2 regions of the Paenibacillus sp. FSL P4-0338 genome follow, and region 1 is predicted to be linked to the other one. Evidence: predicted binding sites of a transcription regulator. Region 1 holds the regulator's gene; the other holds the start of a gene.
What was found. Region 1 encodes Rex, which represses fermentation and respiration genes when NADH is low (regulators of the CRP and FNR family bind a similar motif). Its sites were predicted from a motif close to TTGTGAAATATTTCACAA; they were not measured.
Positions count from the first base shown of each region.

Region 2: MKZ07_RS03775 (DUF1641 domain-containing protein) is a predicted target of Rex. The motif match lies at 3,315-3,332, and genes of this name have one in related genera.

Region 1 is NZ_JBBOCG010000001.1:2,558,360-2,564,110, forward strand. It holds gene MKZ07_RS11300 (aminoglycoside adenylyltransferase domain-containing protein) at 1-575, opposite strand, end outside; gene MKZ07_RS11305 (cell wall elongation regulator TseB-like domain-containing protein) at 809-1,330, opposite strand; gene MKZ07_RS11310 (amidohydrolase) at 1,360-2,661, opposite strand; gene MKZ07_RS11315 (redox-sensing transcriptional repressor Rex) at 2,651-3,301, opposite strand; gene dinG (ATP-dependent DNA helicase DinG) at 3,440-5,751, opposite strand, start outside.
Region 2 is NZ_JBBOCG010000001.1:893,980-899,730, forward strand. It holds gene MKZ07_RS03760 (X2-like carbohydrate binding domain-containing protein) at 1-1,118, shown strand, start outside; gene MKZ07_RS03765 (hypothetical protein) at 1,725-2,396, shown strand; gene MKZ07_RS03770 (nitroreductase family protein) at 2,469-3,086, opposite strand; gene MKZ07_RS03775 (DUF1641 domain-containing protein) at 3,411-3,848, shown strand; gene MKZ07_RS03780 (NAD(P)/FAD-dependent oxidoreductase) at 3,880-5,058, shown strand; gene MKZ07_RS03785 (SGNH/GDSL hydrolase family protein) at 5,224-5,751, shown strand, end outside.

The sequences.
Region 1 (5,751 bases):
ACATAGTAGAGTACCCTGCATAGATTCAGTGTGTAATAGAGTGGAGCATTCCCAATATTCTGCGGCGCATCATCGACATCCCTGATAATGGAATCCAGATAGTACCTCTGGTCTACCGGCGCAAAGGCCTCGCGTATCGGCTCCCCGTACAAGATAAACCCGCGATGGTAGACTACTGCAAAATGTGCCGCCAGATCAGCATCCTCAAAGCCGCCGCACAGATAATTCTTATCGGTTCTATACCGCTCTAAATGAGCTTCTGAAAAGTGAAATTCAAATGGCGTAGGATACACAAAGTTATGCAGGTATGTCTTCAGGACGATAGACAGTTCAATTCCGCGCTTATTCGGCAGACTGTCATGAAAGGCTACGATACGACCGGCAAGGCTATGACTGACCTCTGCGGGGAGCTTGTCCTCTACTACAATGAGCAGATCAATATCGCTTGAATCCGGTTGAAAACAGCCCATGGCCAGGGAACCGTGCAGATAAATCCCCGACAGATTATCCCCCAGCTCTTCCTTAAACAAATCCACCGCCTGATCCAAATATGCTAAAACTTCCAATTTCTTCATCCTCCTTGAGAGACATATATGCAGGTTGGCGATAGCATTCGAGGAATACAATCAGTATATCAATTCAAGTATATTAATCGATGTATCTCAAACCATATATCTCCATTAAGCCACAGTTCCCCGTCTGCCACCAGTCCCAGAACAGTTCCAGATTATTTTCGACATGATGGATACAAAAAAACGGAAGAACAGATAATCTGTTCCCCCGCATGTTATTCTGCTGAGCGCTTAGCTTAACGGTTGGGCAAACTGTACCCCTCACCGATGGCGCTGCCATCCTTGAAGCGGTAGAAGTTGTAATAGAATCGCCCGTCTTTTTTGTAAAATAGCTGCCAGGCATATTCCCCGTTATATACACCGGGCAGCAGCCGTTCGATCTTCACGTCCGGTAACTGATCGGCTATGATTCCGCGCATTTTCTCTTCGGAAGTGCCTTTGCTCAGCTCTTCAGCATACAGGTCGTTGTCGCCTCCGGCAGGCTTGCCCTCCAAGGTGAAACGGACCCACACCATCAGATCGGTCCCGGCTTCATTTTTGCCGGTTAGCACCCAGTAGATCTCATTCTCATTCCAGACGGATTTCTGAGCCTTGGTTACCTCCGTTAGTCCGGCACGCGTCCGGGCCAGCTCCTTGGCCTCATTCCGCTCGTTCCACTGGTCCTTCATAATGTAGGCATAGAACTGGCTTAATCCGAACAGAAGGAGCAGCACCACGGTAAGCCCCAGCCAGATCCATTTTCTCCTCTTCTTCTTCACAACGCTGCTTCCTTTCCCGTTCTCCTGAATTACCGTTTAAGCAGGCTCTCGAACGTCTCCTGTGCTTTGCGGCGGATAGCTTCTTCATCCAGTGTCAGGCATTGTCCATGCTTCACAACCTGCTGGCCGTTCACCCATACATGCTCCACATCCTTGGCACTTGCCGAATAGACGGCATGGGAGAGCAGATCGGTATGCGGCAGCAAATGCGGCTGGTCAATATCAAGCGCGATGAAGTCGGCCTTCATTCCTGCTGCAAGCCGGCCTACCCCGCTTAGGAAAATAGACTGAGCCCCGTATTCCGTGGCCATCAGTAGCGCTTCAGGAGCCGGTACCGCTGTAGGATCACCGCTTACGCCCTTGTGGATCAGAGCCGCCAGCCTCATCTCTTCGAACATATCCAGATTGTTGTTGCTTGCCGCGCCGTCTGTACCCAGGGAGACCTTAACCCCGGCTCGCAGCAGCTCAGGAACACGTGCAACCCCGCTGGCCAGCTTCAGGTTACTGCCGGGGTTATGCGACACGCCAACGTTATAGCGGGCCAGAATCCCGATCTCTTCATCGTTCAGATGAACCCCGTGGGCAATGAGCGAAGGACGGGTGAACATCCCCAGCTTCTCCAGATGTGCGACCGGACGAAGGCCGTAGTCAGCCACGTTCTGCTCCACTTCATGGCGCGTCTCGGACATATGGGTATGCATCGGCAGGTCCAGATCATGGGCAGCCTGCACAAACTTCATGAAAAACTCTGGAGGACAGGTGTACGGAGCGTGCGGTGAGAGCATAGTTGTAATTCTGCCGTCAGCCTTGCCGTGCCAGTTACGGGCAAAAGCAACCGCCTCAGCGAGCTTTGCTTGCTGTACCTCTTCCGGGCACAGCCCAATTACGCCGCGCATCAGCACCGCACGAATACCGGACTGCTCCGTTACTTCCGCTACCCGGTCCATATGATCATACATATCGAGGAAGGTGGTTGTGCCGCCCTTCAGCATTTCCAGTACGGACAACGAGGTTCCCCAATATACATCATCACCAGTGAATTTCTCTTCCATCGGCCACATCTTCTCCTGCAGCCAAGTCTGAAGCACCATATCGTCGCCGTATCCGCGCAGCAGTGACATGGCCGTATGCCCATGGGTATTGACCAGACCCGGCATGAACAGCAGACGGCTGCCGTCTACGACCTGAGCGCCATCCTCCACTACCGGCTCAGCTTCACCTATGTAAGTAATCAGATCATTCTCCAGGGTCATATACCCGCTTAGAACCGGCTTGTCGCTGCCCGGAACCAGGAAGTGCCCGTTCTTGATTATCGTGATCTTACTGCTCATCTTCTGCCTCATCCTTTCCATCATGCAAATAATAGGCCAGGCTCTGCAGATCTGTGGTGAAATCTGCGGCATGAATCCGGATATTGGCAGGCGTCTTGAGAATAACCGGTGCGAAGTTCAGAATCGCCTCAATGCCGGAGTCCACAAGAATATCAGCTACATTCTGGGCTTCGCTGTCAGGTACGGTAATAATCCCGATGCGGATGCCCTGCGAGCGGATTGTGCTGCTTAACTCCTCCATCGGCTGCACAACCAGCGAGTTGATCTGCTGGCCCACCTTCGGCGGGTAGGCATCGAAGATCGCAGTAATCTTCATCGTATCCTTCAAGTAAGCGTTGTAGTTAGACAAGGCATGACCGAGATTACCGGCTCCAACCAGTGCAACATTAATTTGCTGGTCAAGCTTCAGGATATGGCGAATCTTCTCAATTAGATAGGATACATCGTAGCCGATACCCTTCCTGCCAAAATCACCGAAGTAAGCCAAATCCTTACGGATCTGGGCGGGATTCAGATCAAGCTTCTGGCCCAGCTCCTGAGAAGAGACTGTGGAGATTTCACGTTTTTGGAGATCGTTCAGGAAACGCAGGTACACTGGGAGCCTGCGCACGACGGCCTCCGATATTTTATCCGATTTCATGTATTCTCCTCCTTAATAGTTGTGTTATACCCGTTCAATTATAGCAACCGTGCCCCCCGCCTGCCGGATCGGCAGGACAGGGCGGGAACGGATCTTCAGGTTAATCATGACTTATTAATAATAGCAATAGCAGATGAATTAGGAAACCCCGCCGTCTTCCAGCCATTCGGCAATTCTCGGGACCATCTGCTCGGTGAGCATATGCTCCATCTTGGGACCGGGGAGTGAATACAGGAAGTACTTTCCGTAATGCGATTCAATTACTCTAGTATCGTACACAATTACGATGCCCCGGTCCTGCGCCGTGCGGACCAGCCGCCCGAAGCCCTGCTTGAAGCGGATGACTGCCTGCGGCACGGACAGCTTCATGAACGGGTTCTTCTTCTGTGCCTGAAGCAGCTCCGACTTCGCTTCTGCCAGCGGGTGATTCGGCGGCTGGAACGGCAGTCTGACAATCGCCAGGCAGGTCAATGCTTCTCCCGGAATATCTACCCCTTCCCAGAAACTGCTGGTACCGAGCAGGACCGAAGCCGGGCTGTCCTGGAAGCGGCGGATCAGCTTGCTCCGGCTGCCGCCCTCCACACCTTGTCCGAGCACCGCGATATCCTGGGAGGCAAGCGCCTCCTTCAGCGGGTCATAGACCTGGCGCAGCATCTTGTAGGAGGTGAACAGCACCAGCATTCGCCCTCGTGTAGTTACAGCAGTCTCGGCGAGGGAATGAACAAGCGTGTCCACAAAACGGGCATCCCCTATACTTCCCTTGACGCTCGGGAAGTCGCGGGGAATGACCAGCAGAGCCTGCTCCCGGTATTTAAACGGCGACGGAAGCAGCGCTGTCATCAGACGCCCCTGCTCCGCAGCTTCACCAAGGCCCAGGTTATCGATCATGAACTGGAAGGACTTATCCACGGATAAGGTGGCCGAGGTCAGGACAATACTCTTCTTCTTGTCGAAGAACAGCTCCCTGAGCTGGGTACTGACATCTACAGGAACGGCATACATTTGCAGCGACTTGCCTTTATAATTACCGCTTCCCTCCAGCCAATACACGATATTCTCATCGTTCAGGCCCATGAAGAAGCGGATCTGCTCTCTAATGGATGCCAGATCCTTAAATAACCCGCCGATATCGGTCACAAGACTGTCCGAGGAGGATTGGCTGTCCGTGTCACGCATCTCACTGAGCATCTTGTCACCCTTGCGGATGATATCGCTCAGACTGAGGTTCAGCGTATTCTCAAGGGCCGCCAACTCCTCCCAATCCTTCGGCTTCTTGCCCGGCTGCAGGCGGGCCACCAGCTGGCCTGCTTCACCGGCTCCGGCATCGCTGCGCTCGGGCAGCAGGCTGAAGAGCCGGTCGCTGAGCGCATCCCAAGATTCCTTCACCGTCAGCAGATCGGGATAGATCCGGTCGATCACGCCGCTCCATTCGGAAGCCTGCTCACTGCCCGAAGACTGCAGACTCTGGCGGAGGGCAGGCAGCTGCCCGCTCCGGCTATCCTTATAGAGGCGGGTGAGGGTATGGGCGAATGTGAAATATTTCATCTGCATGCCAAGATGCTTGCCGGCAATATCTTCCAGATGATGGGCTTCATCAATCACAAGATGATCGTAAGCCGGAAGTAGCTGATGCCCGGCTTTGACATCTGCGAACAGCTTGGAGTGATTGGTGACCACCACATCAGAGATCCCGGCTTCATGCTTGGCCCGGTGGTAATAGCATTTGCGGAACCAGGGACAAGCCCGTCCCAGGCAGGAGTCGGTATCACTGGCTACAGTCTCCCAGAAATCGCCGCCCCGTCCGCTTAAGTTAAGCTCCTCATCATCGCCGGTCGTCGTCTGGGTCAGCCAGACAAGCATTTGCGCAGCGGTGAGCGCTTCTTCTCTTGGACTCGTAAAGTCCTTTTTATTCATTCTATGTTCGAACTTGCGCAGACACAAATAGTGCCCTCTTCCCTTAAAGATGGAGGCCTTGAACGGGAACGGCACAACGCTGGTTAAGAGTGGGATATCCCGCTCACGCAACTGGTCCTGAAGGTTAATGGTATGAGTGCTGACCATCACCTTTTGATCACTTTTCACACTATGGTAGATGGCCGGAAGCAGGTAACCCAGCGACTTGCCGGTGCCGGTTCCCGCTTCAATCAGCAGATGCTTGTCCTTCTCAAGCGCTGTAATGACCTCATGGATCATCAGCTCCTGGGCCTCACGGCTCTCATACTGTGGAAGAACAGCCTTCAGCCGCTTCGTTACCTCATCCATATACTCTTCAAAGGTAATATTCTCCAGCGGATTGACGTTTCCTTCCTCCCGGGGCGTTGCCAACTCTGCCCAATCCCCCACAGCCAGCGCAAGCTGGCGGTAGAAGCTCAGCTCTCCTTCCGGCTGAAAGGTCTCCATCTCCCGCTCCCGCAGCAGACCGTCGAAATACCAGGCCAAATCACTGTCTT
Region 2 (5,751 bases), 1.7 Mb from region 1:
GAGATCCGCGCGTCTATGGCCGTGTCTATCTCGGAACCAATGGCCGCGGGACTTTATATGCTGATCCGGTGAACCCTCCGGCAGCAGGCTCCGTCATTACGCCGGTCACTGCCAGCTTCGATAAGAAGACGGGGAATCAGAGCGACGTTGAAGTGGCAATGACCCTGAACGGAAATACTCTGGATTCCATAACCAATGGAGCAACTGCACTAACTGCTGGCACGGATTATACAGTCAGCGGTTCAACGGTAACGATTCATAAGGCTTATCTGGCAGCACAGCCCATCGGAGCAACAACCCTAACCTTCCATTTCAGTGCCGGAGCTGCGAAGACCTTAACGGTTACGGTGGCAGATACGACATCAACGGCTAATGATTCAACCCTCACACCAGTCACTGCCAGCTTCGACAAGAAGACGGGCAATCAGAGCGACATCGAAATAGCGATGACCTTGAACGGGAATACTTTAACTTCTATTAAAAACGGCCCGGCAGTATTAACCGCCGGAACGGATTATACAGTGAGCGGATCGGTTGTAACGATCCGCAAGGCCTATCTGGCAGCACAGGCTGTGGGAACAACCACGCTGAGCTTCCAGTTCAGTGCAGGCGCACCGCAGAGCCTGGCGGTCATGGTGACAGATACGACAACGCCGGTGGACGGCGGTCTGAAGGTCCAGATGTTCAATAGCAGCACCGTTAATGCTGTCAATGCCCTCTGCCCGCGGATCAAGCTTGTGAATACCGGTACTGCTGCGGTCTCCCTCGCTGATGTGAAGCTCAGATATTATTACACCAGTGATGGCGAGCAGGCCCAGAATTTCTTCTGTGACTGGTCCCAGGTAGGGAGCGCCAATGTGACAGGGACGTTCGTGAAGCTGCCAGCAGCCTTGAGCGGCGCGGACCATTACCTGGAGCTGGGCTTCACAGCAGCAGCAGGCTCGCTTGCTCCGGGAGCCAGTATCGATATTCAGATGCGGGCCTCCAAGGCAGATTGGAGCAATTACTCCCAGACCGGCGATTATTCCTTCAATCCAGCGGGCACAGCTCCTGCGGATTGGGCCAAGCTGCCGGCTTACATCTCCGGCAGTCTGGTATGGGGGATTGAGCCTTTGTAGAATGAACGGCAGCCCATGCACAATTGCATGGGCTGCCAGTTTTTAGTCTAGGGCATTGAACACATATAAACCTCTATCGTTGATCAGTACATCAACAATAGAGGTTTATATTGTTACCACTATACCCATGTTAGTCTCAGACTCCTTATCCTATCCTTTGTTCTCAGCCGGGTAGAAATGGTCCGAGGCGGCAGTATATTTGCCTATCCTGCACATTCAAACTGATCTCAACTGATCCGCTTACCACGATAGGATGGGATTGTGAAGCCAGTGAGCTTTAAGAAGCTCATACCGTTTCGTGTAGGGACTCACTTAAGGCGGGAATGTCAGGATCAAAGATATAGTCTCAGTCACAAGGTGGAGCGCTGCTTAAGATTAGCTGCCGGAGATTCTGTCCTGGCTAACGTTCTTCCTGCAGTGTCTGTTTCCTTGAGCTGATACCTGAATTATACCGTCCGAACGGAGAATAGTAAAAAGCCGAAATTTTTAAATTTGCACTTTCTAATTGGGAAAAGGTATTGTAAGCGCTGTTATTCTACGTTTTCCTTAGAATCTGCTGAATTCAAATCCCACTGCCTTTACTGTATAATGAAAAGGATGGTTTCAATGCTGCGTAGACTCCGGCAGCTTTGCCTGGAGGGAAAGGATACGGAAATGAGCTTGTATGGAGTGAAGCTTGAGGAACTCGGCAGCGGGCTGCTGAAATCCTTTTTGGAGGATAATTATATATGTGCGGGTTATCCCGGTACGGGTGATCTGGAGCAGCATAGCAGAGAAGAGATCAGCAGCAAGCTGGCTGCCGCAGGCTATCACGGGCAGGAGCTGGAGGGCGCAACCCATACCCTGGATATCTTCGTCAATGCGATGCAGGATGGGGATTATGTGCTGATCGCCGATGAAGAGTGGGTGTATCTCGGGGACCTTGGCGATTACTTCTATGATACCCGGCACAGCGGCACTGAGGATAGTACAGCCCACCGGCGCGGTGTCACCTGGCTGAAGAGTCTGCCTTTTGCTGCGGTTAATCTGGCTGCAGCAGAGCTGCTTGCTTCTGACAGCAGAATAACTGCTTATTCAGGAGTGCTGCCGACAGCCCGAATCGATCTGTGGCTGGGGAATCAGGCAGGGGATGGCGGGAGTGCCGCCGGGGCCTGCTGCGTTCAGGTGGATGAAGCTACAGTAGCGCAGGCGCTAGCTATCCTGAAGGCGGCTCTATACAGCACGGATGTGGAGCGGCAAGAGCGTGCGGCTGTGGCGATTTTGCAGTATGCGCGGTGAGTACGGATTAGGAATACGTCAGGATGATATAGATAAGGGTCTTTCGGCAGATTAGCCGGAAGACCCTTTTTATTAGATAAATTCAACAAACTCATTAACCGGCTTGCGGTAGCCGCGCGGTCTGATCTTGTGCTGGTTATCCTTGCCGATCGTAATCAGCATCACCGGAACCATATGGTCGCCGAGACCGAGTGTAGCCTTCACTGCCTCCGGATCGAAGCCGATCATCGGGCAGGTATCCCAGCCCTTATCCTTGGCAATCAGCATGAATTGCATCGCCGACAGAGAAGCATTGCGGATCGCTTCATCCCGCTGGAACGCATCATTCCCGGTATAAGCATCGTTGATGGATTGAATGGTTTGCTCGTAAGCATCCTCGCTCATCGCTCCCAGCAGCTTAAGCCCGCTATAGATTTCAGGAGCCTGCAGATAGGCATTCTTGTCACCCAGTACCACAATAACAGCCGATGCGGTGTGGATCTTGTATTGACCATACGCGTCCTTGCGGATGGCTTCCTTCACGCTGTCATCGCTGATCACCTTGTAATGGGCGTGCTGAAGATTATAAGCTGAGGGAGCCAAACGGGCCAGGGAGAACATCTCTTCGAGCTCACTCTGCGGGATGGTAACACCTTCCACGAAATTATTAGCCGATCTGCGGGATTGCACCAATTCGGAAAAAGTACTCATAAATCATTACCTCCATCTAATTATGTATGCTGCTTAGTTAAAATTAATTGCTAATATTAATTAATAAACTTACATTAAGTTACTTGCTTAAGATATCACGACTCTTTGCATACGTCAATGAGCAAATACATAATAATTTGTAAATTTAACCTGATTAAATAACTGAGTTCGATAAAATCGATAAGGAAGTGATAATAATCACAAAAATAGGTTGAAAAGACAAAAAGATTGTGACAATAATAACAAATAGAGTGTTATAATAGTCACATAGTTTCACTTGGATGTCATTATGCAAGAATACGATTTGTAAAAGGAGACTTCGATATGTCAGAAACCGTTACCCAAAACCTTCCTGAACAAGAAATACCAGAAGCTGCCCTTCCCAAAGAGGATGTGCTGAAAGAGCTTTTGAAGCCGGAGGTTCAGCAATCTCTGATGGCACTGGTCGAGCAGTTGCCGCAGATCACACAAATGGTCAGTGTATTGTCCAAGTCACTAGATTTTGTGCAGTCGGTTGCCACGGATGAAGTACTTAAGAATGATACAGTCGGTGCGATCAAGGAAATGGCGGGTCCTGTGGTGGGCACTGCCAAGAATCTGGCGGCTACTGTCATTGAAGCGAAAGACCGCGCGGATGCAAGCAGTGAAACCATCAGCCTGTTCGGCATGATGAAGATGATCAAGGACCCGCAGGTGCAGAAGGCTCTCCGGTTCATGAATGCTTATCTACAGGTCAGCGGTGAACGTCAATCGGGCAAATAAGCCCGTAATACTTAATGATGGAGGAATGATCATGTCAAAACATATAGTGATTCTAGGTGCAGGCTACGGCGGCTTGCTAAGTGCCTTAACCGTTCGTAAATATATGAGCAAAGCGGAAGCCAAAATTACGGTAGTCAATCAGTATCCGACTCACCAGATTATTACGGAATTGCACCGGCTTGCAGCGGGCAGTGCGTCTGAACAGGCGGTTGCCATGCCGCTGGCGAAGCTGTTCGCCGGTAAAGATATTGATCTGAAAATCGCCAAGGTCAATTCGTTCTCCGCAGAGAACAAGCAGATTATTCTCTCGGACGGCGTCATGCTGACTTATGATGCTCTCGTTGTCGGTCTGGGCAGCACGACAGCATACTTTGGTATTCCGGGACTTGAAGAGTACAGCATGGTGCTGAAATCAGCAGCAGATGCGCTCCGGATTCGCCGGCATATTGAAGACCGGATTCGTGACTATTCCAAAACCCGCAACGCAGCAGATGCTACGATTCTGATCGGAGGCGGCGGATTGACCGGGGTAGAGCTGGTAGGCGAAATCGCCGACATTCTGCCCAAGCTGACGAAGCAATATGGAGTGAATCCTGCTGAGATCAAGCTTCTGCTCGTTGAAGCGGGTCCGAAGATTCTCCCCGTCCTGCCGGATCATCTGATTGAGCGCGCTACAGCCAGTCTGGAGAAGCGCGGGGTGCAGTTCCTGACCGGTCTTCCGGTTACGAAGGTGGCCGACAATACGATTGATCTGAAGGATGGGCAGCAGATTGTGGCGAACACCTTCGTCTGGACCGGCGGGGTACAGGGCAATCCGCTGGTTGGCGAATCTGGTCTTGAAGTCAACCGCGGCCGGGCCACGGTGAATGAGTTCCTGCAGTCCACTTCGCACCCTAATGTATTTGTAGCCGGAGACAGCGCTGTTGTCTTTGCACCGGATGGCCGTCCTTATCCGCCGACGGCACAGATCGCCTGGCAGATGGGTGAGCTGATCGGCTACAATCTGTTCGCTCATCTTAATGATAAACCGCAGGAAGCCTTCAGCCCGGTCAATTCCGGCACACTCGCCAGCCTAGGACGCAAAGACGGGGTAGCCATTGTCGGCGGTAACTCCACTCCGCTGAAGGGGCTGCCGGCTACACTGATGAAGGAAGCCAGCAATATCCGTTACTTGACTCATATCCATGGCTTGTTCAGTCTGGCCTATTAATCTCTTATCCTAAGATCCCCCTAGGGCTGTCATATGGCAGTCTTAGGGGGTTTTCTGATTTAAAATAAGGAATAATTTTCAATTAAAACGTGTCCGCAGGAAAATCTATTTGCTATAATGATCATGTTTACATAATACAGATATTTTCATAGGAGGATTTCAGGCATGCCATTTCAAAAGAACGATATCATCCTGTTCCAGGGGGATAGCATCACGGATTGTGGACGCAATTACGCCGATGCCTCTTCGCTGGGTGTAGGTTACGCGCTGATGGCGGGCGCCCGGCTTGGCCTTCAGTATGCAGAGAAGAATCTTACGTTCCTGAACCGCGGAGTCAGCGGCAACCGGGCGGTCGACCTGCAGGAGCGCTGGGAGAGGGATTGTCTTGGGCTGAAGCCAACCTGGGTATCTATTTATATTGGAATAAATGATACCTGGCGGTGGTATGATTCCGGGCAGGAGACTACAGCGGCTGAATTCGAGTCGTCCTACCGTGATCTGATTGAACGGACCAAGCAGCATCTGGATGCCAAGCTGGTGCTGGTAGAGCCGTTCGTATTGCCGGTGCCGGTAGACCGCAAGGGCTGGCGTCAGGACTTGGACCCCAAAATTCACGTAGTTCGTGAGCTGGCCCGTGAATACGGCGCTGTACTCGTGCCGTTGGATGGTCTGTTCGCAGCGGCATCCGTCAAG